4 regions of the Rhodococcus sp. MT28 genome follow, and region 1 is predicted to be linked to each of the others. Evidence: riboswitches for the same ligand, from Rfam matches in the RefSeq annotation. Region 1 holds a riboswitch; each other region holds the start of a gene.

Region 1 (7,363 bases):
CGTCGAGGCGTACCCGGTCGGTCGATCTACCGGATCCTTCGGTAGTTGAGAACGATCTGTGGCCCGAAGGTGTTGAAACAAATCTGAGGCCGCGGGAATTGATCGAGCCCCATGCACGTTAATTGAGTCAGTAACGCTCAACTTTCTGCAAGGAGGCTTCGGAATGCCAGCATTCTTCGGGCCCGAGGGTCCCGGTCGCATCGATATTTCCCGGCTCATGAGCAGGGCCACCCAGCAACTCATGGCTGACGCTGCACGTGTAGCGGCTGCTCGCGGTGATTCGGATCTCGATGCACTGCACGTTCTCCGCGTCATGGCGGAGCAGGATCCGGTCCGCACGCTCATGCAGCGCGCCGGAGCCGACCCGAAATCCGTGGTCGACGCCGTCGACCTGCGGCTGCCACAAGGCCGTGAGCAGGGGGCCTACTCTGCTCCTGCGCTCAGCAGTGCCGTGAAAACCGCTCTACTCGAGGCTCATCAACTGGCCCGAGCCCTGGGATCGACGTACATCGACCCCGAACATCTCTTCATCGCCCTGGCCGGTGACCCCGATCATGTTCCGGGTCGTCTGCTCGCTTCGGCCGGCATCACGCCGGAGAAGCTGCAGGCAGCGGTTCAGAATCCCGCAGCCGGTCCAGTCGAAGACGAGTCCACCACACCGACGCTCGACAAGTACGGCATCGATCTCACCGATCGCGCCCGCAACGGCGGCGTCGATCCGGTGATCGGCCGCGCCGACGAGATCGAACAGACCATCGAGATCCTCTCCCGCCGCACCAAGAACAACCCGGTCCTGGTGGGTGAGGCCGGCGTCGGCAAGACTGCCATCGTCGAAGGTCTCGCCCAGCGCATCGTCGACGGGGATGTCCCGGAATCGTTGGTGGGCAAGAAGATCGTCCAGCTCGAACTCTCGAGCATGGTCTCGGGTACCCGTTACCGCGGTGACTTCGAGGAACGGCTGACCAAGGTGATCGACGAGATCACCGCACACAAGGACGAGCTGATCGTCTTCATCGACGAGATGCACACCATCGCCGGTGCCGGAGGCGGCGCAGACGGTGCGATGGACGCCGGAAACATCCTCAAGCCCAAGCTCGCTCGCGGTGAACTGCACATCGTCGGCGCCACCACGCTCGACGAATACCGCAAGAACATCGAGAAGGATCCCGCGCTCGAGCGGCGCTTCCAGCCCGTACAGGTCGGAGAGCCGTCGATCGAGGACGCAATCGCGATCTTGAGCGGACTGCGCAGTCGGTACGAGGATCACCACAAGGTGCACTACACCGACGAGGCGATCACCGCTGCGGTGGAGCTGTCGGCACGTTACATCGGCGACAGGTTCTTGCCGGACAAGGCAATCGACCTGATCGATCAGGCCGGCGCCAGGCTTCGCTTGAAGACGGCCACGGTAGACACCGCTGCGCTGCAGCAGCGTCTCGAGCAGCTCGAGAGCGACAAGGAAAAAGCCGTCGCCGACGAGTTGTATGAGAAGGCGTCGACCCTGCGTGACGAGATCAACGGCGTCGCAAAGCGTCTCGAGAAGGCAGGATCCTCGGTTCCTTCCGAGGAAACGCCGGACGTGACCGCTGAACAAATCGCCGAAGTTGTCGCTCGCGCAACGGGTATTCCGGCAAGCCAGATGACTCAGGCAGAGAAAGATCGCCTGCGCCGTCTGGAAGAGGAACTGCACGGTCGTGTCATCGGGCAAGATGACGCCGTTCGCGCAATCGCGCGTGCCGTGCGTCGTAGCCGTACCGGTATGAGCGATCCGGATCGTCCCGTCGGTAGCTTCCTGTTCCTCGGACCCACTGGCGTCGGCAAGACGGAGCTCGCAAAAGCTCTGGCTGCCACACTCTTCGGAGACGAGAACAAGATGCTGCGCTTCGACATGAGTGAGTTCGGTGAGAGGCACACGGTCAGCCGATTGGTCGGTGCTCCTCCCGGATACGTCGGCTACGGCGAGGCCGGACAGCTCACGGAACAGGTGCGTCGTAACCCGTACTCGGTGATCCTGCTCGACGAGATCGAGAAGGCACACCCGGACGTGTTCAACACCTTGCTCCAGGTGCTCGACGACGGCCGTCTGACCGACGGTCAGGGTCGGACGGTGGACTTCAAGAACACCGTCGTGATCATGACCAGCAACCTCGGCTCGGACATCATCTCGAGCAAGTCCGGTGGACTCGGCTTCACCACGGGTGACGCAGAGTCGGCGGAGAAGCCACTGCGCGACCGCGTGATGGCCAGGTTGCGCGAATCGATGCGGCCGGAGTTCCTCAACCGTATCGACGAGATCGTGATCTTCCGCAAGCTCGACACCGAGCAACTGCACCGGATTACTGATCTGCTGCTCGACGACAGCCGGAAGCGGCTGCAGTCCAAGGGCATCGAGATCGAGTTCACTGCCGACGCGGTGGACTGGATCGCCGAGCACGGGCATCAACCCGAGTTCGGGGCTCGCCCGTTGCGTCGTTCGATTCAGCGTGTGGTCGACGACAAGATCGCCGACATGCTGCTCGACGATCTCCTCGAAGAGGGCGGCAGTATCACCGTCGCGGTTGACGAGGGTGAGTTGGTGTTCAGCTAGGGGACAGCCCCCTGTGAGCGGTTAGGGAGTCCCAGGACTCCCTAACCGCTCACAGGCGCGTAGCGCCCAAAATCTCCGCCGCCAGGGCATCGTTATGCCGGAAGAACCCTGCATTGGTACGGGGACGAGGGAAAGCCGCCGACCAGTTGTGGCCTGCAACCCACGGCCCTGCGGCGAAGCGGCGAGGATGAGCAGTGTTGTCCTGAAGAAGAATTCGTGACGTGCCGTCGACCGCGAGCTTCGCCGAACTGTCGGCGGTGGCACGTAGTTCGACTGCCTCGCCCCGACGGTGAAGCGTCCGCAGGAGCAAGTCACCGCTCGCGCTGATGGACGCAACCGGCAAGCGTGCTTCGACGAGGGTGTTCGCGGCCACGATGTCGGTGTGCGACGCACTGCGCGCGACAAAGATCCCAGCCCCCGTTGCCGGGTCGATCTCGGTGGAGAACACCGAATCCGGCCCGAGGAACTGGACGATGCCCGCCTCGTTGAGGGCGATCAACTGTTCCAGTCGCTCGGGTGGCGGACCACTGGCGATGAAGCTGAAGAACGAATGAAGCCAACCCTCGACGTCCTTGGCGACGGATTCGGCCGGGATTCTGCCGCGCCGCAACAATTCTCCGACGGTCATGTACGTCGACAGCAGCGCTGAGAAGACAGCCGCGTCGGCGCTGAAATACGGGTCCGACCTCCGCGCGACATCTGCCGAGATGTATTCGGTGATCCGGGATTGGACCTCGGCAAGCCCGTCGTAGCGCTCACCGCCGAGTGGGCGGTTCAGCCGCTCGAGATCGATACGGTCTTCCGGCTTCGGGACTGCGTTCTCGACCAGTTCATGCAATCGAGGCGATCCCCAGGCCAGCGAGGCGAATTCGGCGTCGAACTCCTCCCAGGTGCCCACTGTCCGATCCGGGTGAGATGCGAACAGCTCGTGATAGTGGGCGCCTGCCAGTTCTTTCGACGCCAAGGGCCAGATGTCGTTTCGGAAATCCAACGGTCCGTCGCCGGGAACGAGATCAGCGGTGAAGAACCGCGGTAGCGGTGGCCGTGCGTCAGCGATCGAGTACGAAATCTTGGAGTGATACGGCACTCCGCGACGAGATCCGGCATACAACAGGGGTTCCCGACCCGAGGGAGCGTAAGTGAGGATGCCGTCTTCACCGCGTTCGAAGATGCCGCCACGGCTCTCGGCGAGGAGAACCATCCAGTCGACGAAAGCCAGCCCGAGTCCGGCGATCAGAACCGGTTCGCCTTCGGGAATGACATCGGCGTCGAGGTCGGCAGTGTAGCCCGGACCCACATACGTCAACCCGTGATCGGACGCGAAGCTGGTCAGCGCGGTTTCACGTGGGGCAGGCAACGCATCGGGGTGCCCTTGTGCGAGAAGGACGGTCGTCGCGTCGATGACAGCTCCGTCGTCCAGATGAACCGTCTGTGTCTCGCCGACGTTCACGATGTCGACCACGGATCGTCGATGAACTCGAACGTCGACGTGCGCTGGCGCGGAGTCGACTGCAGTCTCGAACACCCAGTTCAGGTATCGGCTCTGCAGTGACCTCGATGCAAACGACGACGGGGTGATCGTCGGAACTTCTGCTGCGATTTCTGGGAATTCGGCAAGCTCAGCCGAGCGCTCGGCGACCCATTCCGCGAGGGTCGGACCCGGCAGCACCGGGCCGATCACGGCGGTGGTCTCGTCGGTGAACATCGTGACGTCCGCTGTTGTCGAATTCATCCACAGAAGCGGCGCCTGGCTGCCTCGCCAAATACGGCCGGCGCCTGCCGGATACGGGTCGACAACGTGAATGTCGATCGGTGTGGGATCGGCGTTCACCGATTCGTGAGCGAGGATCCGCTCGAGTACGCCGGTCCCGCGGGGTCCACCACCCACGATCACGATGACAGCTGCTGTCCCCACTGAGGTACGGGGTCGATCGCCTGGCACGAGTCCTCCATCGGACCTGGCAGAAAGCACCCGCACCTCAGCAGAGGGGGTTGCTGCGACGTCACGGAGCCAGGACTCTCGATCGCTCTGGATGGTTAGTCCAGCTTATCTTCGGAGAATCGTGAGGCAAGGAATTCCGGACATCAGATCAGCGTGAATCAAACAGTTGTCAATCACTATCTTTCGGTTTGCGTTGCAGGCAGGATCCGAGCGTGAACATCCCCGAAGCCGATTCGTGATCCGCCGGCGCCGGGAGCGGTGGCTGAGATGGCGATGGTGTCGCCGTCTTCGAGAAAGGTACGGGTCTCGGAGCCCACAGCTACGGGTTCCTTGCCGCCCCACGTCAGCTCGATGAAGGCGCCGCGCTGATCTTTGTCCGGTCCGGAAATGGTTCCGGACGCGAAGAGATCGCCGGTACTCGCTGCTGCGCCGTTGATGGTGGTGTGCGCGAGCATCTGCGCAGGCGACCAGTACATCTGGGCGTAGGGCGGCCGGGAGACGACGTGACCGTTCCATTCGACGGCCAGGTCGATGTCCAGCCCCCACTTCTCTTCACCACGCAGATAGGAAAGCGGTTCGGGATCCTGCACCGGAGTGTCGATTCGGGCTGCTTCGAGAGCGAGCAAGGGTACGACCCACGGTGAGATGGAGGTCGCGAAACTCTTCCCCAGGTTCGGACCGAGGGGCACGTACTCCCACGCCTGGATGTCTCGGGCAGACCAGTCGTTCACGACGACGGCGCCGAAGACGTACTCGGCAAATTCGTCCGGGGTGATGGAATCGCCCATCTTCGAGGGAGTTCCGACGATGAACCCCATCTCGGCTTCGATGTCGAGGCGCCGGGACGGTCCGAAGTCCGGGCTTTCCTGATCGGGTGCCTTCCGCTGTCCGCAGGGACGAACGATGTCGGTGCCGGAGACGACGACGGTGCTCGAGCGCCCGTGGTATCCGACGGGAAGATGCTTCCAGTTCGGCATCAAGGGGGCTGCGTCCGGGCGGAACAACCGCCCGAGGTTGGTTGCGTGATTCTCCGAGGCGTAGAAGTCGACGTAATCGGCCACTGCGATCGGCAAATGCATTGTCACCGAATCAACGGAAAACACTGCATTCGAGTCTATTTCGCTAGTCACGAGCTCCGTGATCCGGTTTCGCACCGATACCCACTGATCTCGTCCCTGAGCCATGAACGCGTTCAGAGTCGGTTCGGAGAAGACGGAATCACCTAGTGTCGCTGCGAGATCGACCACCGATTCGGCGACGCGCACACCGACACGCGGTAACCCTCCCGCGGGGGAGAAGACCCCGTACGGCAGATTGTCGAGACCGAACAGTGAGTCGGCGGGAATGTCGATGGTCGTGACAGTCATACGAGAGTTCCTTCGGTTTTGTCGGAGCGGACGATCAACCCGAGGCCTTCCAGCTCGGTCAGAGGGTCCGAGATGCTGCAGGTACCGAACGAGAGGAATCGGCGACGCACCTCGCCGGCCTCGTCCTCGGTGAGGTCGGCCAGGGCTTGCGCGATCGATTTTCCATCGCGCTGAGACAGTGCAGCAACAATTTCCGAACGATCGGCGCCCCGCCTCGCCGCGTCGACGGCCACCATGATGTTGAGGAAGCCGTGTTGCTCGAAGCCTGTTTCCGGATCGGTGTTGCGCACACCGTGGTGCAGTCCCGCAGTCGCCTTGAACGGGATATTCGCTCGGACAACGGATATCACCGCATCGGCGAGCTCTTCCTCGTTCGGGTACGCCTCGGCGACAATCCCGCCGGTGCGAAACTTTGCGGAATGCCCGGCAGTTTCGAGAGCTGTGAGATAGCCCGCGCGCCGATCACCTCGAGGCACCTCGACAAAAATGTCGACGTCGGGATGAGCGGCATGGACACGAGAGAGTTCCTCGAAGGCCGCATCGGCGTGCAACCCGTCAGGAATTCCCACCTCGACGGCGGCGACGTGAACACCAGGGATGACGAGCGCGTTCGAGAGTGCGGCCGCCGTATCGGATGGGCCGGCCGGCACGGTCAGGCTCAGCGTCACCGGGCTGTCCGCTGAAACGTACGCAGCCAGTTCGCCCAGTCGCGGCGCGGGAAAAACGAAAGGCCCGACCAGTGCGTCGTAATCCGCCTGCAGGTAGGCGACGTGGGCCGGAATTGCCTCGGCGAGAGGAGCATTGCCGGGTGGGAAGAGTGCTGCGTCGTCGCACAGGCCACGCAGGAGTGGGGAGATGATCGTCATTGCCGAGGCCCCCGCCCTGCCCAACTCCAGGCGTACGCTTCGTCCTCGCAGGCCAGGGCTCCCTCACCCAATTCGAGGGGCCGGAACGTATCGACCATCACGGCGAGCTCGTCGAAGAACTCGGCGCCGATGCTCCGCTCGTAGGCGCCGGGTTGTGGTCCGTGGGCGTGGCCGCCGGGATGAATCGATATCGAACCCTGTCCGATGCCGGAACCCTTGCGCGCCTCGTAGTCACCGCCGCAGTAGAACATGATCTCGTCCGAGTCGACGTTCGAGTGGTAGTACGGCACCGGGATCGACAGGGGGTGGTAGTCGACCTTGCGCGGAACGAAGTTGCAGATCACGAAGTTGTTCCCCTCGAACGCCTGGTGCGCCGGCGGCGGTTGGTGAACACGGCCCGTGATCGGCTCGTAGTCGGAGATGTTGAAGGTGTACGGGTACAGGCAGCCGTCCCAGCCGACGACATCGAAAGGGTGCGTGGGATAAACCATTCGGGTGCCGACGATGCCCGCCGACGTTCGGTGCTTGACCAGTACCTCGACGTCGGTTCCTTCGGCGATCATGGGCGCGATCGGTCCGTGCAGGTCTCGTTCACAGAACG
Region 2 (7,363 bases), on a different contig from region 1:
CGTCTGTCAGGCGGCCGGAGTGCCGGCGGCGTAGCGGTTGGGAACGTCGATGGGTAGACCAAGGAGTCCGCGAAGATTCGTCTGCGGATATTCGGTGCGGAATACGTTGCGTCGCTGCAATTCAGGCACCAGCTCACCTGCGATCGCGTCGAGGTCGTCCACGACGACGCCCGGCCGCAACCGGAAGCCGTCGATTCCCAACTGCTGCCACCGGAGCAGAAGATCTGCCAACTCAGCCGCGGTGCCGGTGAAGGTCAGCGCGTCCGAACGGTATTCGGCGCCGGCCTGCGCGTCGAGGCGAGCGAGCCGTTCCTTTCCGGTTTCTTCCGGAGCATCGAAGAATACGACGATGTCGGTGAAGACCCGAAGCGGTTCGCCGGTGCGCTGCACGTGTTCTTCGGCTGCTCGCACTTCACCCAGGATTGCCGTGACCTGCTCGTCGTCGAACGGCGTCACGAACACCAGATCGGCCGTCCGCGCCGCCAGCTCGTACGCGACCCGCTGATGAGCCAATGCGGTGACGACGGGATGCCCCTGCGGCGGGCGCGGAGTCACCGACGGTCCACGGACCGAGAGGTACTTTCCCTCGAAGTCGATGTAGTGCAGCTTGTCCCGGTCGATGAATCGGCGCTGCTCCACATCACGGATCTCGGCGTCGTCCTCCCAACTGTCCCAGAGTCTCCGGACGACGTCGGCTGCCTCCGCAGCTTCGTCGAACAGCGCGCGCACGAAGTCCGGGAGGATGCCTGAAACGATCGACTGACGGTCGGCATCGGTGAGCGCTGGGATGTCGCGGCGCCCGAACTGTGCTGCCTCGGATTCCGACGCCGAAACCTTCACCTGCCATCCGGCGCGACCGCGCGAGGTGTAGTCCAGCGTGGCAACGGCTTTGGACACGTGAAACGGCTCGGTGTGAATGGTGGTGATGGTCGGGATCAAGCCGATGTTGCTCGTGATCGGTGCCAGTCGGGCGGCCACGAGATGTGCGTCGAGCCGAGCGCGCACCCGATCAACCGCGTCGTCGACGGGTTCGAGTGGGTTGGCCGGCACCGAGAGACTGTCCTCGATGGTGACGAAATCGAGCAGACCACGCTCGGCGGTCGTCACCACGTCAGTCCAATACGACGCGCTGAACAGCTCACTCGGGCGCGAGTGCGGCTCTCGCCAGGCTGCAGGGTGCCAACCGGCACCGTCCAGCGCTACGGCGAGATGCAACGGAGCAAGATGAGAGGAGGGGGTGGAGGTCATCGACGCATACTCCTGTTCGAGAACTACTCGGGAGCGCACAGTGCCGACCGCAGAAACCGTCAGCACCCGACTGACGGTTCTCGTGGCGACTGCCGCTTGCGACACGCACCGCGCGTATCGCCAGGTGTGATTCCGGGGCACCCCATCGGCATGAAGGGTTGCCGTCCAGCTAGCCGGTCCTTGTTGCTGGAGCTCTGCACCTACCTCGACGGTAGTGAGTACGCGACAGCCCGGCAATCACCCAGAACTGCGCGTGGGTGCCGGAAACCGCCTGCGGCCTCAGATGATCGAGCGTGCCGCCTTTTCGCTCTCGAGGATTCGAATGCCGGCAGCACTGAGCCTCCGAGCACCCTCGGCCGCGTCGACGGGCTCACCGACCGTCACGTGCGCACCGAGTGGAACGACCGAATGAACAATTGTCTCGTCGTACACGTGCACCAGATTGCACCCCTGAGCCCCGTCACGACCACGCTGACCACCGACTTCCACGTTCAAGTCCTGGGTGTAACACGTCGACGACGCCACGGAAACCGGAATGCCGGCGAACGTCGCCGTCGTCGAATAGTGCAGGTGCCCGGCAAGAATCGCCCGGACGTCGCTGCCACGCAAGACATCCGCCAACCGGGACTGATCGCGCAACTCCACCAGAACCGCGAGATCCTGAATGCACGGAACAGGCGGATGATGCAGCGCCAGAATTGTTCCGTCGGGCGCCGGCACCGCCAATTCTGCTCGTAGCCAATCCAATTGGCCATCCGTTATCTCACCGTAGTGATGCCCGGGAACCGACGAATCCAGGGTGATCACCCGCAGTCCGTCAAGGTCGTAGACGTTGTCGACGGGATGATCGGTGGCGTCCTCGCCCAACAGCAGAGATCTGAACGTAGGGCGGTCGTCGTGGTTGCCCATCGCCCAGACGACCTGCGCATCGATCTCGGCTGCCACGGGTTCCACGATGGCTTTCAATTCCGCGTATGCGTCGGGGTGTCCCTGGTCGGTCAGGTCGCCGGTGAATATCAGTGCATCCGGGCGTGCGCCCGAGGCCACGATCCCGCTGAGCACTTCCCGCAATCTCGTCGACGCATCCACGGCGTCGTACAACTCCCCCTGAGCCACCAGATGCGTGTCACTGAGGTGCACCAGGAAATGCTTCGGACGCGGGTACTCGGCATTCCGAACGCTCATCGGTCTCTCGCTTCCGCTTGCCGACGCGTAGGCGCCGGTGCGGCACCTACTGATCGTCGAGACTAGTCAACCGACCAACAGTGACTGATCGGGGCACGCCCGACGAACACGAAGCGAACTCCCGCGGCGACCCTCGGGATCGAGTAGTTGAAGCTGCGAGTAGTGTGTGGACAGTGTTGTTCCTGACCAGTCGGCGTTACGTCGACCTTCGCCTGCAGGCGAGCGCAATGTGTACGCGCTCGCTCTGACCTGACGCGTACCAGGAAACATTTCTTCGAATCTGCCCGGCCTCTGGTGCCGCGCTGCGTTTCGCTCCCTTGATTTTCGAAAGGCATAGTCATGCCCAGCTCCACCTCCACCGGCGTGCCGGAAAAGTCCACGTCCCGTTTTCCGTCCTGGGCGACGGCATTCGGACCGCAGATCGTCGCCGGTCTCGTACTCGGTGTCATCATCGGTCTCGTCGCCCGGGCAATGCCTGATGCGGCCGACGGCAACGTCAACTGGTTGGTCGGCACCGTGCAGACCATCGGCTCGAGTTACGTCAAGCTGCTCACCGTTGCGGTGATCCCGCTGCTGTTCACCGCCATTGTCAGCTCCATCGCCAACCTGCGCCAGGTCGCCAATGCAGCTCGCCTGGCCGTGCAGACCTTGCTCTGGTTCGCGATCACCGCTTTCATTGCTGTGATCATCGGCATCATCGTCGGCCTGATCACCGATCCCGGTTCACGGACCGACGTCGCCGCCGAAGCAGCGAAGGAACCCAAGAGCTCCGGCTCGTGGTGGGCGTTCATCACCGGACTGGTTCCGAACAACTTCCTGGGGCTGGGCGCAAAGACTTCCGTCGCAGAGGGAGTAGCAACCACATCCCTGAGCTTCAACGTCCTGCAGCTGCTCGTCATCGCCGGCGCAATCGGTATCGCGGCGCTGAAGATCGGCCCCAAGGCTGCTCCGTTCCTCGAGTTCAACGCGTCACTGCTCGCGATCGTCCAGAAGGTCCTGTGGTGGATCATTCGCCTTGCCCCGATCGGTACGGCCGCGCTGATCGCCAACGCTGTCGCCACCTACGGCTGGGATGCAATCGGCTCGCTGGGCGTCTTCACCGCCGCCATCTACATCGGTCTGGCCATCGTCTTCTTCGTGGTCTACCCCATCCTGATTGCCGCACACGGCCTCTCGGTTCGAAGCTTCTTCTCCGGCGTCTGGCCTGCGACTCAGCTCGGATTCGTCTCGCGCTCGTCGATCGGCACTCTGCCTCTGACCGAACGCGTCACCGAACGCAACCTCGGTGTTCCGCGTGAGTACGCCTCATTCGCCGTTCCGCTCGGCGCCACCACGAAGATGGACGGTTGCGCCGCAATCTATCCCGCGATCGCGGCGATTTTCGTCGCAGGCTTCTACGACGTTCCGTTGACCTTCACCGACTACCTGTTGATCGTCGTCGTCTCGGTCATCGGCTCAGCGGCAACGGCCGGAACCACCGGTGCGACAGTCATGCTCACACTCACACTCTCCACCCTTGGTCTTCCCCTGGCCGGCGTCGGACTGCTCCTCGCAGTCGAACCGATCGTCGACATGGGCCGTACCGCAGTCAACGTCACCGGCCAGGCACTGGTCCCGGTCATCGTCGCAAAGCGTGAGGGAATCCTCGACAAGGAGCGCTTCGACGCTCCCCGCAACGGTGATCCCTTCGCCGAGGAACTTGTCGACGCGTAACCCTCGATGACTACAGCAGCGTCCCCGCACCTGAGCAATACGGTGCGGGACGCTGCTTTTCACCCCAGATTTCACCCTTGCCGAAATAAACCATTTGGTCGTTATGACCAGTATGCTCAGCCGGCACAGCCCTCAGAAGTGGAAGGGCTGCCCAGTTGAACACGAGGTCACATGAAGCTCCGCCGTCTGGCATTCAGCGTCGCAGGTTGCGCCGCAATCACTCTGGTTGCCGCGCCCGCCGCTCAGGCATCCACGGTTTTCGATTTCCTACCGATCGAGATCGCACGCATGATTCCGACTGGCTCTGCCGACGCAGTCCAGCCGTTCCTTCCCCCGGTCTTCGCACCGCCGGCGCCGCCCGCTCCGCAAGCGCCCCAGAACCAGCCGGCGCCGCAGAACACTCCCGCACCAGCGCGGTACTACCAGAACTGCACAGCCGTTCGTAATGCCGGCGCAGCTCCGTTGTACCGGGGCCAGAACGGATACGCCCCGCATCTCGACCGCGACAACGACGGCATCGCCTGCGAGTGATCCAACGCTCGGGTTGTGGTGCATCCACAACCCGAGCACTGTTGTCGAACCGTCAGACGCCCAATGCCCGGGACAGAGTCGGCCACGCCTTCGGCAGTCGTTCACGCCAATACGCCCACGCGTGCGTGCCGTTCGGCTCGTAATCCACCTGCGCCGGAATCTTCAGCTCCTGCAACCGCGCGTCGAACATCTTGGTGCAGGCGTGGGCGGCAACCTCGATGCCGCCGCCGATCACCAGACGCTCGAGCAGTTCAGGAGTCTGCAGCGTCTCGTCAGATCCGGGACGACCGTTTGCCGTCGACACGTAGATTTCCTTGCCACGCAACTTCTCTGCGTTGATCAACGAATCGTGTGCCTCCCACTCCGGGCCCCCTGGCACACCCCAGATGTTGGCCGGATCTCCGCTTCGAGAAGAAATCGTGGCCTGGACGGCAGTTCGGCCGAGCGGATCCATCGTGGAATAACAGCCGCTGAACACGGCAACGCCGCGATACATGTCCGGAAAGCGTTGGGCGAGCATCATTGCACCCATCGCGCCCATGGAATTGCCGGCAATCGCGTTGATTCCGTTGGTCTCGAGTCGCGCGTCGATCAGCGGTGGCAACTCCTCGGTGATGAAGGTTTCCCACTTGTGCAGTCCCAGCCGCGGATCCGGATTCTCCCAGTCCGAGTACAGGCTCGCGATTCCGCCATTGAGCATCACGACGTTGACGTTCTTGTCGGCGAAGAACGCCGGGGCGCCGCCGATCGTCATCCATCCGCTGCTTTTCTCTCCGGCGTCGACACCCTCGAGCATGTACAGCGCTGGGCGCGGAACCGAATTGTCAGCGGGTAGCAAAATCTCGACGCCGACCTCGCGTCGAAGTGCGGGCGACGCCACCGTCAGCCTGATCGCTTGTGGTGCGGTCACCTTCTCGCCGACGATGGCCGGGACGACGATGTCGTCGCGCAGGTCCGGTTTGGGGCCCGGATCCTCCTGAAGTGGTCCCGGGATCGTCGACCCCGAGCTCACGCTTCCCTCGACGCTGCCCAGACTTCCCGAGCTTCCCGAACTACCCGAGCTTCCGGAACTCGGCGCTGCCGTCGACAGTCCGCCCAATTGCAAAGAAAGTGCACAGACGGCCAAACACACCGCACCTGTGCGCGCAGATCGAATCCACGCACGCCGCTCAGTCCTCATGAAACTCCCAAACCAGTCAAAGATGTTTCCGTGAACATACCGTGCAGTTCGGACTTTCTTGGACAAACGACCACGACAAGATCTGTCGGTCGCCGCTACTAGGCTGGCCCCCGTGCAACCGGATTCAGTCAGGGCCCTCGACCTCGACCGAATTCGCGCTGTCGTGGGCACAACCACCTACGACCGCGGACTTGTCTACCTGCGGGAGAATGCAGTCGAATCCATCGGATGGAACGACACCGCTGACATCTTGACCGGCGCTGTATCGGGAACTGCGCGAGAGCCGTACACCTGCACGATTTCGGTAAGTCGCGGCGCGGCCGGTACAGCAACGTTCACGCGTGGCCTCTGCACGTGTCCCGTGCGGATGAACTGCAAGCACGTAGTCGCGTTGGTGCTCGCAGCGGTTGCCGAGGCGAACAAGACTCCACAACACCTCGGATGGGACAGCTCGCTCGAGGAGTTGCTCCGACCAGACCTGGCCGGCCGCACTACACGTGGACTTGGCATTCAATTCACCACCCGAACCAAGGGCGCATCGACAAGGCTCATCATCAAACCCGTACAACCAGGAGCGAGAGGGTGGATCTCCGGCGGGCTCGCCTGGAACAAACTCGGAAGCACTTTTCAGTTCCCCGCAGATCACCTCCGGGTTCTACGCGACATACATCTCCTCCACAGCGCCGGCAACTACTACCGAAATCAAAATGCCGCGGAAATCGATCTTGCCGGGTTCGCGAGCCCGCAACTCTGGTCGCTTCTTCGTGAGGCCATCAGCGTCGGCGTTTCACTCGTTCACTCGAAAGCCGGCCTCGGCAACATCTCCCTACTCTACGACGCCAACATCTGCCTCGACGTCCACGGAGCGGAAGACAACAACCTCCGTCTCACTCCCCGAATTCAGACCGATGGGCACATCGTGACTCATTCCGACTGGGGACTGGTCGGCACGCCGGCACATGGCGTCTTCGCGCTCGACGCCGCCAACGCGATCACTCTCGCACCACTGCACACGCCGATAACTCACCAATTGAGGCAGTTGATCGACTCCGGAAAATCGGTCGACATACCCGCCGAGCATCGGGATGCATTCACGTCGCGGTTCGTGTTCAAACTCGGAAACCTCGCTCCCGTCATATCTTCCGACGGTGCTTACAACCCACCGACTGTGTCCGGTCCTCGGCTACAACTGATGGCCACTTACGCGGACAACCACCGCATCGACATCGAATCGGCATGGAAGTACACCGTCGATGCCGACGAACTGATCATTTCTACCGCAGACACAACCACCGACGAGTCCGAGATCCGCAACCACGTTGCCGAAGATGCCATTGCCAAGAGCCTCGGTGCGGCCGCGGCGAAGGCCACTCTCGCGGGAACTTTGACCGGCCTCGATTCCATGCAGTTCACACTCGACCTCCTGCCCCAACTCGAAGCGCACGACGCCATCGACCTCAAGGTTGCAGGAACCCCTGCCGACTACCGGCCTGCAGACGACGCTGT
Region 3 (7,363 bases), on a different contig from region 1:
GCAAGGGCGAAGTGACCGTCATTCTCGGTCCGTCGGGTTCCGGTAAGTCCACCTTGCTGCGAACCCTCAATCACCTCGAAAAAGTCGACCGCGGAACCGTACGGATCGACGGAGAGCTGATCGGATACCGGCGCAAGGGAAATCGACTCCACGAACTGCGTGACCGCGAGATCCTGAAACAGCGTTCGCACATCGGATTCGTGTTCCAGAACTTCAACCTGTTTCCGCACCTGACCGCGTTGGAAAACGTGGTGGAAGCGCCGCTCTCGGCCCAGAAGCGTGATCGTGACGAGGTGTACCGCGAGGCCCGCGCACTGCTTGAGCGAGTGGGAGTGGGGGACAAGGCGGACGAGTATCCCCGCCAACTCTCCGGTGGCCAGCAACAGCGCGTCGCGATAGCGCGAGCGCTGGCACTGCGGCCGGCGGTCATTCTCTTCGACGAGCCGACGTCGGCGCTCGACCCGGAACTGGTGGGCGAGGTTCTCGAAGTCCTGGCTCAGCTGGCCCGTGACGGCGCCACCTTGGTGATCGTCACACACGAGGTCGGATTTGCTCGGGAAGTGGCGGACACTGCGGTCTTCATGGACGGCGGCGTCATCGTCGAACAGGGCCCGCCTTCGCAGGTGATCGACAATCCGGTCCACGAACGGACCAAAGCCTTTCTCTCCCGCGTCCTCTGACGCGACCCAGACTCATTCCCGGAAGGAAAAATTGATGTTCTCCACATCCCGTCGCGCGACTTTTCTGATCTCGGCGCTTGCCACCGTCGGATTGCTCAGCGCTGCATGCAGCAGCGCGGACGCCGAGTCCGACGGCGCCCAGGTCACCGCTGCTGCGGGTTACAACCTCACGGCCGATCAGAACCGCATCACCACCGACAAGGTGGATTCAATCGCCGCCGAGCTACCTCAGGACATCCGCGATCGTGGCACGCTGCGCGTCACCGGTAGTGCCGGTTCCGCTCCGCCGCTCCGTTTCTACGCCGACGACGACACCACCCTCATCGGTTCCGAGACCGACTTCGCCTATCTGATCGGTGACGTTCTCGGCTTGAAGGTCGACCTGCAGACAGCAGATTGGGCACAGAACTTCGTCCGGATCGACTCCGGTGAGGCCGACGCCTTCCTCTCCAATGTGACTGTCACAGAAGAGCGTAAGGAGAAGTACGACTTCGCGACCTACCGTCTCGACACCCTCGCCTTCGAAGCCAAGAAGGGTGCCGGAATCTCCATCAAGGAACCCAAGGACGTCGCGGGCAAGAAGATCGCCGTCTCCTCGGGCACCAATCAGGAAGCGCTGCTGGTCAAGTGGAGTGAGCAGAACGTCGCGGCCGGCCTGGCGCCTACCGACATCTCCTACTACCAGAACACCACCGACTACTACCTCCCGCTGCAGTCCGGCCGGATCGACGCCTACTTCGGCCCGAACCCGTCGTCGCAGTTCCACGCCAAGCAGTCGGGGGAGACCGAGGTTGTCGGTGAGTTCTCCGGGGCCGGCGACACCCTGCAGGGGCAGATCGCGGTGCTGGTGAAGAAGGACAACGGCCTGATCAAGGCGATCAACGACGCGATCAACCACACGATCGAGAACGGCACGTACCAGCAGATCCTCGAGCGCTGGAACATCACCAGCGAAGCCGTCGACACGTCCCTGATCAACCCGCCCGGCCTTCCGAAGACCAAGTGAGCTCTCGTCCATGAGTGAGATTTTCGATGTGATCGTCATCGGCGGAGGACTCGTCGGGTCCTCCGCCGCCTGGCGGCTCGCGGCACGCGGACGTAGCGTCGTTCAGCTGGAACAGTTCGGGCCGGGGCACAAGCACGGTGCGTCGCACGGTACTTCGCGTATCTATCGGCAGGCGTACGACAATCACCTGTACACAGGTTTGGCGGCCGACGCGCTGCCGCTGTGGCGGGAGTTGGAGACCACGACGGACATCGGGTTCCTGGAACTCACCGGTGCCGTTGATCACGGCCTGCCGCAGGCCGTGCAGTCCAAGGCGAAGATACTTCTCGAGGCGGGCATCAAGGGTGAGATCCTCACCCCTGCCGAGGCGTCCGCCCGTTGGCCGGGGCTGCGATTCGACACCACGGTGCTCCATCACCCCGACGCAGGCCGGTTGCACGCGGACCGCGCCGTGACCGCTCTGAAGGCAGGAGCGGTGTTTGCCGGTGCCGAGGTCCGTCACGATGTTCGGGTGTTGGCACTCGCGCGAGCGTCCTACGGCGTGGACGTGGTGACGGACAGTGGAACGCTCGCAGCTCGTCAGGTCGTGATCGCGGCCGGTGCGTGGACTGCAGATCTGATCGCAGACAGCGGTCTCGGCTCCGAGATCGTACTGCCGACGCTGCGCACGACACAGGAACAACCGGCACACTTCGCACCGCTCGATCCCGGAGTCGAGTGGCCGAGTTTCGTCCACCACACCGGCGCAGAATTGGAGACCGCGGGGATCTACGGGCTCGGTTCCGAGGACGGGATCAAGATCGGCGAACACGCGACCGGGCCGGTGGTGACTCCGCAGACCCGTGACTACACCCCTGATGTCGACGGAGAGCAGCGATTGGCCCAGTACGCCGAGTCGTGGTTGCCCGGCGTCGATTCCACCCGTGTCGAGTCGATCACGTGCCTGTACACGAGCACGCCGGACAGTAACTTCGTCATCGACCGAGTCGGCGCCGTCACAGTGGCGGCGGGGTTCTCGGGGCATGGGTTCAAGTTCGGTCCGGCCTTGGGAGAACTTGTGGCGGACCTCGTCGACGGAACCACCCTCGCTCCGGAAGTTTTCAGGCTGGGGGAGCGTTGACCAGATTCATGGAGGAAAGTGTTGTGGCACTGGAGCTCGGAACTCGACAGCTCGAGGGTGTCGGAGCGGTAGAGGTCTATTCGGTATCGCAGGACGATCCCTTGGCAGCTCCACTGATCGCGGACTTGGCACTCGAATACAGTTCGCGTTACGGCGGTACTCACGAAGCGATGCTCGAGGATCTCACGACGTATCCGGCAGAAGAATTTGCCTACCCGCAGGGTGCGCTTCTGGTGCTCACCCACGACGGTCTGCCGATCGCCGGCGGTGCGTTTCGTCAATTCGATTCCACCACTGCCGAACTGAAGAGAATCTGGACATCGGTCGACCATCGGAAGCGCGGCCTCGGCAAGGCCGTCGTTCGCGAGTTGGAACGAGAGATCGAACTTCGTGGATACAACCGGGTGTTTCTCACGACGGGCCCTCGGCAACCCGAGGCCGTCGCGCTGTATCTGTCCAGTGGATACACACCGCTTTACGACGCTTCACTCTCGCCCGAAGAGGTGGGCATCCACCCGTTCGAAAAGCAGCTTCGGGTCCTCGAAAATGTGACTCGAGCAGCAATTCCTACCGACCGGGTTGACAACACCCGGGTTTGACCTCGTACACTTGCGAACGACCATCCAGAGCGACCGAGAGACCTGGCTCATTGAAGTCGCAGCAACCCCCCGAGTGATCGGGTGCGGGTGCTACCGCCAGGACCGATGGAGGAACACGAAATGAAGGCAGTCGAAGGCGGTTTCGATACCGCCTGGTCGCGTCGTCACGTAGACCTGTGCCGCACCGCGGGATCTTTCTGTACCAACTGACCTCGGTCAGTCATTCACACTCAGGCGAGTCGTCGACAAGTCTGTTTTCTCTTCTCTCACAAGTGATTCGTGCTCGATCGCCTTTCTCGTCTCAGGCGACGGGTGCGCTCTTCGGCATGCCTCTTTAGGAGTTCTTGGTGTCTTCGCCCTCATTCGGTGCCCGCAAACGCGCGACCGTAATCGCCGGTATCGGTGCTGTCTCGGTTCTCGGCACCGTCCTCGCCGGCTGCAGCAGCGGGAGTGACAGTGCTGCCGACGCAGGCCCCGCCCAGTCCGGCGGAACCCTTCGCTACGGTCTGTCACAGGCGCCGACGTGCGCCGATCCGGCCCAGGCCGGCAGTAACCAGACCGTGTATGTCACTCGGACAGTGGTGGATTCGCTTACCGATCAAAATCCCGACACCGGAGAGATCACCCCGTGGCTCGCCAAGAGCTGGGAGATCAGCCCCGACGCCGCGAGCTTCACGTTCGTCCTTCGCGACGACGCCACCTTCAGTGACGGCACACCGGTGACGGCGGATTCGGTGAAGAAGACCTTCGACTCGGTCAAGAACCTGGGACCGAACGCGTCGTTGGCGAAGAGTTACCTGTCCTCGTACGCCGGTACCGACGTCGTAGATGCTCACACGGCGAAGATCAATTTCTCCGGACCCAATGTTCAGTTCCTGCAAGCAACTTCGACGCCACAGCTCGGAATCCTCGCCGATTCCACCACCGCGCTGGCATCCGAGCAGCGCTGCCCCGGTGCAGCGGTGATCGCCTCCGGACCGTTCGTGTACACCGACTGGCAGCAGGACAAGAGCGTCAAGATCGCCAAGCGTGCGGGATACAACTGGGCCTCGGATGCGGTCGCGCATCAGGGCGAGGCGTACCTCGATGGCGTCGACTTCACGGTGGTTCCCGAATCCGGTGTGCGGGCGGGCAGCGTGGCCTCCGGCCAGCTCGATGCGGTCAGCGATGCGCTTCCGCAGGATGCGCCGCAGATCGAGGGCGCGGGTGGACGAATCCTCACAAGGCCGAACCCGGGTGTGAGCTTCTTCTTCCAGCCCAACGTCAGTCGCGGCGTTCTCGCTGATCAGGCTGTTCGTCAGGCCATCATTCCCGCGATCAACCGCCAAGAACTCGTCGACACCGTTCTGGATCCGTCGTTCTTCCCGGCCACGAGCCCGCTGGCTCACACCACTCCGCTCTACAGCGACGAATCCAGTGTCGTGACGTACGACGCCGACAAGTCGGCGAAACTCCTCGACGCGGCTGGTTGGAAGACCGGCAGCGACGGTATCCGCGAGAAGGACGGGCAGAAGCTCACTTTCAGCGTCACCTTCAGTCCGGTGTTCTCGGGTAACCAGGCCATCCTCGAGCTCGTGCAGCAGCAGCTCAAGAAGGTCGGCGTCGATCTGCAGCTCAACCTGGTCTCGAACGGTGAATGGACCGAGAAGGGAGTATCGGGTGATTACGATTCGCTGTATTACAACAGCACTCGCGCGGACGCCGACATCTTGCGGGCATCGTTCAGCACCGAAGGCCGCAACCTGAACCGTCGCGGCGCAGATCCGGAGCTCGACAAGGTACTCACAGACCAGCTTGCAGCCACGGACAACGGCCAACGCGGCGAACTGGTATCCACCGCACAGGAATTGATCCTCGACCGTGGACTCTCCATCCCCACCATCGAGCTCTCGCAGGCCATCGGCGCCGGATCGAGTGTGCAGGACCTGAACTTCGAAGCCTCCTCGCGCCTGCAGTTCTACGACGCATGGTTGTCGGGTAAGTAATCATGACTCGATACGTACTCACCCGACTGGGCCAGGCCGCAGTGGTTCTGTGGGCCGCCTTCACCATCTCGTTCGTGATTCTGTTCCTCCTGCCCAGTGATCCCGTCAGCATGGCTGCCGACTCGTCCGGTCAGGGTGTTGCAGTGGATCAGGCTGCGCTCGATCAGCTTCGGGCACGGTACGGCTTGGACCAGTCGGTGTGGGTGCAGTACTGGACATCGCTGACGAATGCTCTTCGCGGCGATTTCGGAACGTCCATCTCCACCGGTCAGTCGGTGACGGATGCCATCTTCTCGGCGCTGCCGAGCACTCTGGTCTTGGCAACCACCGCTTTGGTTCTGGCCGTGTTGTTCGGAGTGGCGATCGCGTTCTTCGCTACCTACACCCGCAGGCGGTGGCTCGCGAACCTGTTGTTCTCGCTGCCGCCGCTGGGTGTGGCAGTGCCCACTTTCTGGGTGGGCCTGATTCTTCTGCAACTCTTCTCGTTCCGTCTGCACATCTTCCCGGCATTCGGAGACAAGGGATTCGCAACGGTGATTCTTCCGGCGATCACCTTGGCGATCCCGACCGGCGCGGTGATCGCGCAGGTGCTCACGACCAGCCTGCAGTCGACGCTACGTTCGCCGCACGTGGAGACTGCGTACGCCAAGGGCGCAAGCCGTTGGCGCGTGCAGACCCGTCACGCGTTGCGACTGGCGAGCATTCCGGCATTCACCATTGCCGGTGTGCTGGTCGGCACGCTGCTGGCGGGCTCGGTGGTTGTGGAAACGGTGTTCTCCCGCGCGGGCGTCGGCCGTCTGACACAGACGTCGGTGATGGCGCAGGACATCCCGGTGGTGCAGGGAGTCGTTGTGTTCGCCTCTCTGGTGTTCGTGCTCGTCAACCTCGCGGTCGACCTCTTCTACCCCTTGATAGATCCACGGATCATCCAGACGAAGAAGAGTCACACCGAAAAGTCGAATACCGAAAGCTCGACCGATCTGGAGCCGGCTCATGTCTGACACATTGATCGAACCCCTACTCCTCGATCCGAGCGTCGAGGCGAAGGCACCTGTTGTTTCGCGCCGAAAGTCCACGGCCATCGGCTGGATCCGAAAGCCCGGCTTGGTGATTCCGGTGTTGATCGTGTTGCTTGCCATCGGCTTTGCCGTCGCACCCGGATTCTTTGCCAGCGGCGATCCGTTGTCCGGTGTCCCGGCGGACAAACTGCAGGGCCCGAGCCTGGCTCACTGGTTCGGAACCGACAATCTCGGACGTGACCTGTACACACGGTTCGTGCACGGCGCCGCGCTGTCCCTGACCGCAACCTTGGTGGCGGTCGGAATCGCATTGGTGGCGGGATCGATAATCGGTTTGCTCGCGGGCTTTGTCGGTGGCGTCGTCGACGCCGTGCTGATGCGTATCGTCGACGTGCTGCTGTCCATTCCGGCGCTGCTGCTCTCGTTGGCACTGGTGACCGCACTCGGCTTCGGCACCATCAACGTCGCCATCGCGGTCGGCGTCAGCATGGTCGCGAACTTTGCGCGAGTGATGCGTGCCGAAGTGATGCGGGTGCGCGGCGCTCAGTACGTCGAGGCCGCGTTCGGTTCGGGTGTGCGGTGGCTCGGTGTCCTGCGTCGGCACGTGCTTCCCAACTCCTACGCGCCGGTGGTCGCGCTGTCCGCTGTCGAGTTCGGGCAGGCAGTACTGGCGGTGTCGGCTCTGAGCTTCTTGGGATTCGGCGCCGTTCCGCCTACCCCGGAATGGGGATCGCTGGTATCCGAGGGACGTAATTTCCTCGCCAATGCCTGGTGGATGACCACACTTCCCGGTCTCGCGATTGTCGCCGTGGTCATCTCGGCACACCGTATCGGCCACGAGATCGAAAGGAACAACCGGCGATGAGCACGACCGAGGAACAGTTGCTTTCCGTCACCGACTTACAGATCGCCTACGGCGCCGAGCCCGCGGTATCCGGCGTGAGCTTCACCGTC
Region 4 (7,363 bases), on a different contig from region 1:
GCGATGGGCGTTATGGGTGTGCTGATCGCGACGCTCGCCCTGACCATCGATCCGCTCGGTACCGACTGAGAAGATCAGCCCCCGTAGAACGAGCGAATATCGATATCACTCAAAGGGATCCACTCCGGTGAATGTGCGGATGTCGACTTCTTTCCAGCCTTGACCGGTGCACTCCGTAACGTCACCGCAAGTGCAGGTTCCTCGTCGATTCGCCCGGCGAGGGCGTAGATCGCGGCGAGATGGTGAACGCACGGCGAGCGTCTACCTGAGCAGTCGCAGCTGGCAGTGCACTCCGAAAGATCAACGGCTACTGCGATATTTCGAGCCTGCAGTTCGGTGACGATGCTGTCCGGCAGTTCGCCGGTGGATACGGATCTGTTCGCCTTTCCAGCCGAACGGAGAAGGCTCTTCACTGCAGCGATCTCGGATTTGGTCCAGAGCGGGACACCAATCGTCACTGACGAAGTTTTTGCCTTGGTGCTCACCTCGGCGACGACGGTCCCCGACGAGACGACGGTGAACTCCACGGAACCGTTGCGTGCCAGGGTGCGAGCCGTCGGCAGGGACGGGTTCGGACCGGACGCCGCGGTCCGCTCCACCGTGCGCAGCCACGCTCGACCCCAAGCGGTGACGCCGAATTCGTTGGCCATCAGATGATCACCGCGCCGTCGAGTTCGAGAAGTTCACGCAGTTCGGTGTCGGGGAGATCGGCCAGCGCGGCCTCGACGTTCCCGGAGACAGCATCGGCCACAACTCGTTTGGACTCGTGCATCGCTGCTATGTGATCCTCCACGGTACCGCCCGTCACCAAGGTGTGGACGTTGACGGTGCGTTTCTGGCCGATGCGGTGTGCCCGGTCGGTTGCTTGATCCTCGACGGCTGGGTTCCACCACCGGTCGTAGTGCACGACATGACTTGCGCGCGTGAGGTTGAGGCCGAAGCCGGCGGCGCGCAAGCTCAGAATCAGAACCGGTGGTGAATCCGTCTCGTTCTGGAACGCGTCGACCATCGCGTCTCGTTTGTCGGTGTTCAGGCCGCCGTGGAGGAAAGGCACGGCGCCGATTCCCAGTTCGGCTCCCAGGTGTCGCGAGAGCATCTCGCCCATCGTCCGGTACTGCGTGAATATCAGCGCGCGATCGCCGTCGTCGACGATCTCGGCGATCATTTCCGTTGCGCGGTCGAGCTTTCCGGATCTTCCGTAGAGGTCGTCCGTATCGCCGGTGACCTGCGCCGGGTGATTGCATACCTGCTTGAGAGTGGTCAGAAGCGCAAGGATGTTGCCACGCCGGGCGATTCCCGTGCCCAATCCGGAGTCGAACGCATCGGCAACTGCCGACCGGTAGATGCGCGCCTGTTCCGACGTCAGAGTGCACGAGACCGTGGAGAACTGTTTGGGCGGAAGATCCTTGGCCACTATGTCTTTGGTTCTGCGCAGAATGAAAGGATCGATCACCGCGGCAAGTCTGGTCGCCGCGGTGGCCGATCGACCGGATTCGATCGGGACGGCAAAGCGTTGACGAAACCGTGCGCGAGTTCCGAGGACGTCGGGGTTGGCGACGCGAAAGAGTGACCACAATTCTTCGAGGCGGTTCTCCACCGGCGTGCCGGTCATCGCTACCTTGACGTCCGCCGACAACTGCATTGCTGCTTTCGCGGCGAGGGAAGCGGGGTTCTTGATCTGTTGCGCCTCGTCGAAGACCACTGAACTCCAATGGGCCGGGGCCAATTGGGCTGCGTCGGAACGCAAGACGCTGTAGCTGGTCAGAACCGTAGTGCCGGCGGGGATACGAGTGGGAAGTGCACGGGCGGCCCCGTGATGAACGTGCAGTGGCAGATGCGGAGCGAATCGCTCGATCTCGCGGCGCCAGTTTCCTATCACCGAGGTGGGACACACAACCAGATGCGGACCGTCGCCGGCGCGGATCGCGATCATCGAAATCGCTTGCAGTGTCTTACCCAAACCCATCTCGTCGGCCAAGATCCCACCACCCGAACCCGACAGAGCCGTCAGCCAGGCAACTCCCTGCATTTGATACGGGCGAAGAGTCGCCTGAATCTTTGCTCGGCGAAGGCTGTCCACGGCTGTACGCGCATCCGTGAACAACCGCACCGTGGACTCGGCGCTTCGGATCTTCGTGTCGTCGCGCTCGATAGCGGCATGCGCTGCGGTCGGAATGTCATGTGCGCCGGTGTCGATGACGCGCTTCCACGCGAGCAGCGACGATCCGAGGTCGCCGCGACCAGCATCGAGGTTGTGGAACGCGTCGATCGCGGTGGTGAGGTCGAGCAGTTGCGCTCCGACGTCGGTTGCTGTGATCGACTCGTCGACCGGGATCGCAAGCCTGCACACGCCCGGCGACCCGGTCGGCATCCCCAGTGCCGACAGCCGCGCTGCCGGGTCTGCGTCACCCCAGAACGCGAAGGACATGTGCTCGGGAATGTACGTAGCCTGCAGGCGCGTCGAGCATGGCTGATTCACGTTCGCCGATGCTAGCCGCGCCGGCTCACGTTCGCCAATGAGAATGTCGGGAAAACCCGCAGATCAGCTGTGGTTTTCCCGACATTGACGAATCCTGAAAACGTGGCTCTGTGCCGAATCAGCGAGCCGTACGTGCGAACTCCATCGTTCGGCGAAGCAGTCCGGCGACGGCGTCCGCCTCCGTCAGGAAGCCGTCGTGGCCGTCCTTGGACTTGAGAATCTCGAGGCCGCTGCACGTGGAAATTCCGTCGGCGATCTCCTCCTGCAAGCGAAGGGGATACAGCCGATCCGAGTCGACGCCGCCCACCACGACCGGTGCCGTGATCGATGCCAACGCCGCCGCAACACCGCCGCGTCCACGACCGATGTCGTGCCGGTTCATGGCCTCGGTCAGGAGGACGTACGTGCTCGGGTCGAAGCGGTCGACCAGCTTGTCTGCCTGATGTTCCAGGTAACTCTGTACGGCGTATCGTCCACCGTTCCAAGGATTTTCGTCGTTCTGAGCGGAGTTCTCGAAGCGCGCGTCCAGTTCGGACTCGGTGCGGTACGTCAGGTGCGCGATGCGACGGGCGATGCCGAGTCCGGTGCGAGGTGCCCGCCCTGTTCCGTGGTAGTCACCGCCCTGCCAATCCGGATCGGAGACGATGGCAGCGATCTGCGTCGTCTGGGTGCCGATCTGATCTGCAGTGGCCCGTGAACCGGTTGCGAGAACCAACGCGGAGCGAATGCCGTCCGGGTAGGTAACTGCCCATTCGAGGGTGCGCATGCCCCCCATGGATCCGCCGACTACCGAGGCCAACTGGTCGATCCCGAGGAGATCGACGAGCTTCTTCTCCGCCGCGATCTGATCCCGGATGGAGATCTCCGGGAACCTGCTGCCCCACGGCTTGCCGTCGTCGGCCGGCGAACTGGGACCGGTCGTGCCGCGACAACCACCGAGGACATTGGTTGCGATGACGCACCATTCGCCGGTGTCGATCGGTTCGCCGGGGCCGACCATCCCGTTCCACCAGCCGGGGGAGGGCTGATTCGCGGAGATCGGTCCGGTGACGTGTGAGTCTCCGGTCAGTGCGTGCTCGACGAGTACGACGTTGTCGCGGTTCGGGGAAAGCTCACCCCACCGCTGAACGGCGAGCGAAACCGATGGGAGCACCGCGCCGCTCTCGAGTTCCAAGGCACCGATGTCGACGAACCCCACCTGGCCGTCGGGTGGGGGCAGGAGGTCGATCCTGGGCTCCAATTCGTTCACGGTCACGAGTTTGCCACCGCTGCCAGGCCGACGGTGAGATCGGCGAGGATGTCGTCGATTCCTTCGATGCCGACCGCGAGGCGGACGAGCCCGGGTGTGACACCGGAGGCGAGCTGCTCTTCGGGGGTGAGCTGCGAGTGTGTCGTCGACGCGGGGTGGATGACGAGTGAGCGAACGTCACCGATGTTGGCGACGTGGCTGTGCAGCGTCAGGGCGTTGACGAATGTCTTGCCCGCATCGATACCGCCGGGCAGCTCGAAGGTGACGATGGCGCCGGTTCCCTTGGGCGTCAGCTGCTTTCCACGTTCGAACCATGGCGAGGAGGGAAGTCCCGCGTAGGAAACGGAGGCCACCTCGACGTGACCGTCGAGGAATTCGGCGACCTTCTGTGCATTGGATACGTGGCGCTCGATGCGCAGGCTCAAGGTTTCGATACCCTGCGCGATGAGGAACGCGTTGAACGGCGCCACGGCGGAACCGAGATCGCGCAGCAGTTGGACGCGGGCCTTGAGTGCGAACGCCGGCGCGCCGAGGTCCGCGAAGGTGACGCCGTGGTAGCTGGGATCAGGCGTCGTGAAGTTCGTGTGGCGACCCTGCGTCCAGTCGAAAGTGCCACCGTCGACGATGACGCCGGCGATCGCGGTGCCGTGTCCACCAAGGTATTTGGTGGCGGAGTGAACGACGATGTCGGCGCCGTGTTCGAGTGGGCGAAGCAGGTACGGCGTCGCGACTGTGTTGTCCACGATCAACGGAAGACCGTTCTCGTGGGCCAGTGACGAGATACCGGGTAGGTCGAGGATGTGGTTCTTCGGATTGGCGATCGTTTCGCCGTAGAACGCCTTCGTGTTCGGGCGAATGGCTTCGCGCCACTGCTCGAGATTGTCGGGATCCTCGACGAACGTGACTTCGATGCCCAGCTTACGAAGGGTGTAATGCAGGAGGTTGTACGTGCCGCCGTACAGGTACGGGCTGGAGACGATGTGGTCGCCGGCCTCGGCGATGTTGAGGATCGCGATGGTCTCGGCGGCCTGACCCGAGGAGAGGAGGAGTGCGGCGACTCCGCCTTCGAGGGCAGCGATGCGCTGCTCGACGGCGTCTTGTGTGGGATTCATGATCCGCGTGTAGATGTTGCCCGGCTCGGCGAGGCCGAACAGTGCAGCAGCGTGATCGGTGCTGTCGAAGACGTAGCTGGTGGTCTGGTAGATCGGCAGAGCGCGCGCATTTGTGGCGGTGTCCGCTGTTTGTCCGGCGTGCACCTGCTTGGTCTCGAACGACCAGTTGGCGGTCGGATCCGAAGTTGCTGCGGCGTCGGCTGTGTTGTCGGTCATGATCTGTTCACTCCAGTGGTCTGACGGATAGATGTCGGACGGGGGCGAATGATCGCCGCCCCGTGCTGGGGTCTATCTACAAGTGCGACACATACTGAAATACCTCCGTGGGGCTCGGCCCGGTCTGGGGTCCGTCCCTGTCGGACCCGCGCTTGTCACCCGAATTGCGGTGGAACTGCGCGAGCAGATCCACGTCGGGAAACCTGGTCATCACCCGGGGCACCCCACCGCGGTTGGAGGGTTGCCGTCCAGCGAGCCGGGGCTTGACGCTGGCACTCATGACCAAGTCGGATTCTACCGGGAAGTGAGCGCAGTCCTGACACGGGGCGAAATGTGAGCCGCAACCGCACGCGAGGCAGGGCGACGCAGCCCACTAGCAGGCAAAAGTTACTCGCGAGTAGAGACCGATGAGTGGACCTGCCGGTTGCGGCCTCACGGGTTAGCAGTACGCTTGTCTTGTTTGGGACTCATCTCCCGAGATCAGTCCACACCGTCTAGGTTTGATAATCGAACCGTTCGCGGACCCACTCACAAAGTGTGACCGCAACCGTGTAACCAGGGAAACTTCCTAGGAGGACGCGAAGCACCCATGTCCAAAATCAAGGTTGAGGGCACCGTCGTCGAACTCGACGGCGATGAGATGACGCGCATTATCTGGCAGTTCATCAAAGACAAGTTGATCCATCCGTATCTCGATGTGAACCTCGAGTACTACGACCTCGGTATCGAGTACCGCGACGAGACCGACGACCAGGTCACCATCGACGCAGCGCACGCGATCCAGAAGCACGGCGTCGGCGTCAAATGCGCCACGATCACGCCGGACGAGGCACGTGTCGAGGAATTCGGTCTCAAGAAGATGTGGCGTTCCCCGAACGGAACGATCCGCAACATTCTCGGCGGCACGATCTTCCGCGCACCGATCATCATCTCCAACGTTCCGCGACTCGTTCCGGGCTGGACCAAGCCGATCATCATCGGCCGTCACGCATTCGGCGACCAGTACCGCGCCACAGACTTCAAGGTCCCCGGCCCCGGCAAGGTGATGATCACCTACACGCCTGAGGACGGCAGCGCACCGATCGAGCACGAACTGGTCAACTTCCCCGAAGAGGGCGGCGTCGTCCAGGGGCAGTACAACTTCACCACGTCCATCCGTGACTTCGCTCGCGCGTCGCTCACCTACGGACTGCAGCAGAACTACCCGGTGTACCTGTCCACCAAGAACACCATTCTCAAGGCGTACGACGGTGCCTTCAAGGACATCTTCCAGCACGTCTACGAGACCGAGTTCAAGGCTGAGTTCGATGCTGCAGGTCTGACCTACGAGCACCGCCTCATCGACGACATGGTCGCTTCCGCACTCAAGTGGGAGGGCGGATACGTCTGGGCATGCAAGAACTACGACGGCGACGTCCAGTCCGACACCGTGGCCCAGGGCTTCGGTTCGCTCGGCCTCATGACGTCGGTTCTGCTGACACCGGACGGAAAGACCTGTGAGGCAGAGGCTGCTCACGGCACCGTGACGCGTCACTACCGTCAGCACCAGCAGGGCAAGCCCACCTCGACCAACCCGATCGCGTCCATCTTCGCGTGGACCCGCGGGCTCGAGCATCGTGGCAAGCTCGACAGCGCCCCTGAGGTCATCGGCTTCGCGCAGGCGCTCGAAGACGTTGTCATCAAGACCGTCGAAAGCGGCCAGATGACCAAGGACCTCTCGATGCTGGTCGGCGGCGATCAGGGCTACCTGACCACCGAGGAGTTCCTCGGCGCGCTCGACGTGAACCTGCAGAAGGCCATGGCCGCGAAGTAGATTCACCGCTTCACCTGTCAAATGGGACGTCTGGGAAACCGGGCGTCCCATTTGTGTTCGCGGTCTCAAGTGAGTGAACTCACCCGCTCTCACTTGGAAGTTCAACCAGGTGTGAGACCACAATTGATCAGTGACTTCGTCTACCCTCTCCCTTTCTGACACCTCGACACCCGGGGTTCGTTCCGCCAGAGGTCCGGCGATGCTCGCTCTTGCCCTCGGCGGTTTCGGTATCGGCACCACCGAGTTCGTCGCCATGGGATTGCTCCCGGAAATGGCAACCGGGCTCGGTGTCTCGGAACCCATCGCGGGCCACGTGATCTCGGCATACGCGCTCGGGGTTGTCGTCGGTGCTCCACTGATCGCTGCACTCACCGCACGGGTTCCGCGCCGCACCCTGTTGATCGCACTCATGGTCGCGTTCACCGTCGGCAATGCCGCTTCGGTTTTCGCGCCCTCGTACACGACGCTGATGATGGCCCGCTTCGTCGCCGGAT

The links. A riboswitch is a leader RNA that binds a small molecule or an ion and turns the genes downstream of it on or off. The one in region 1 is predicted to bind S-adenosylmethionine.
Region 2: another riboswitch for S-adenosylmethionine. It lies ahead of AC1Q6C_RS28290 (LLM class flavin-dependent oxidoreductase); the one in region 1 lies ahead of AC1Q6C_RS03315 (FAD/NAD(P)-binding protein).
Region 3: another riboswitch for S-adenosylmethionine. It lies ahead of AC1Q6C_RS18315 (putative leader peptide); the one in region 1 lies ahead of AC1Q6C_RS03315 (FAD/NAD(P)-binding protein).
Region 4: another riboswitch for S-adenosylmethionine. It lies ahead of AC1Q6C_RS20525 (bifunctional o-acetylhomoserine/o-acetylserine sulfhydrylase); the one in region 1 lies ahead of AC1Q6C_RS03315 (FAD/NAD(P)-binding protein).

The regions. Positions count from the first base shown of each region.
Region 1 covers NZ_JBXAFD010000001.1:692,480-699,842, reverse strand. The annotation lists gene AC1Q6C_RS03325 (Rv2253 family sensor-like surface protein) at 1-49, shown strand, start outside; gene AC1Q6C_RS03320 (ATP-dependent Clp protease ATP-binding subunit) at 164-2,587, shown strand; gene AC1Q6C_RS03315 (FAD/NAD(P)-binding protein) at 2,637-4,529, opposite strand; SAM riboswitch class I at 4,534-4,627, opposite strand; gene fahA (fumarylacetoacetase) at 4,706-5,896, opposite strand; gene AC1Q6C_RS03305 (hypothetical protein) at 5,893-6,762, opposite strand; gene AC1Q6C_RS03300 (homogentisate 1,2-dioxygenase) at 6,759-7,363, opposite strand, start outside.
Region 2 covers NZ_JBXAFD010000010.1:89,601-96,963, forward strand. The annotation lists gene AC1Q6C_RS28290 (LLM class flavin-dependent oxidoreductase) at 7-1,353, opposite strand; SAM riboswitch class IV at 1,336-1,449, opposite strand; gene AC1Q6C_RS28295 (phosphodiesterase) at 1,528-2,433, opposite strand; gene AC1Q6C_RS28300 (dicarboxylate/amino acid:cation symporter) at 2,773-4,146, shown strand; gene AC1Q6C_RS28305 (excalibur calcium-binding domain-containing protein) at 4,318-4,677, shown strand; gene AC1Q6C_RS28310 (alpha/beta hydrolase) at 4,730-5,857, opposite strand; gene AC1Q6C_RS28315 (DEAD/DEAH box helicase) at 5,970-7,363, shown strand, end outside.
Region 3 covers NZ_JBXAFD010000004.1:401,594-408,956, reverse strand. The annotation lists gene AC1Q6C_RS18335 (amino acid ABC transporter ATP-binding protein) at 1-680, shown strand, start outside; gene AC1Q6C_RS18330 (ABC transporter substrate-binding protein) at 715-1,686, shown strand; gene AC1Q6C_RS18325 (FAD-dependent oxidoreductase) at 1,697-2,806, shown strand; gene AC1Q6C_RS18320 (GNAT family N-acetyltransferase) at 2,815-3,405, shown strand; SAM riboswitch class I at 3,423-3,517, shown strand; gene AC1Q6C_RS18315 (putative leader peptide) at 3,511-3,615, shown strand; gene AC1Q6C_RS18310 (ABC transporter substrate-binding protein) at 3,753-5,390, shown strand; gene AC1Q6C_RS18305 (ABC transporter permease) at 5,393-6,391, shown strand; gene AC1Q6C_RS18300 (ABC transporter permease) at 6,384-7,274, shown strand; gene AC1Q6C_RS18295 (dipeptide ABC transporter ATP-binding protein) at 7,271-7,363, shown strand, end outside.
Region 4 covers NZ_JBXAFD010000005.1:156,661-164,023, forward strand. The annotation lists gene AC1Q6C_RS20505 (DUF3017 domain-containing protein) at 1-69, shown strand, start outside; gene AC1Q6C_RS20510 (SWIM zinc finger family protein) at 75-650, opposite strand; gene AC1Q6C_RS20515 (DEAD/DEAH box helicase) at 650-2,479, opposite strand; gene metX (homoserine O-acetyltransferase MetX) at 2,598-3,734, opposite strand; gene AC1Q6C_RS20525 (bifunctional o-acetylhomoserine/o-acetylserine sulfhydrylase) at 3,731-5,056, opposite strand; SAM riboswitch class IV at 5,200-5,340, opposite strand; gene AC1Q6C_RS20530 (NADP-dependent isocitrate dehydrogenase) at 5,646-6,869, shown strand; gene AC1Q6C_RS20535 (MFS transporter) at 7,069-7,363, shown strand, end outside.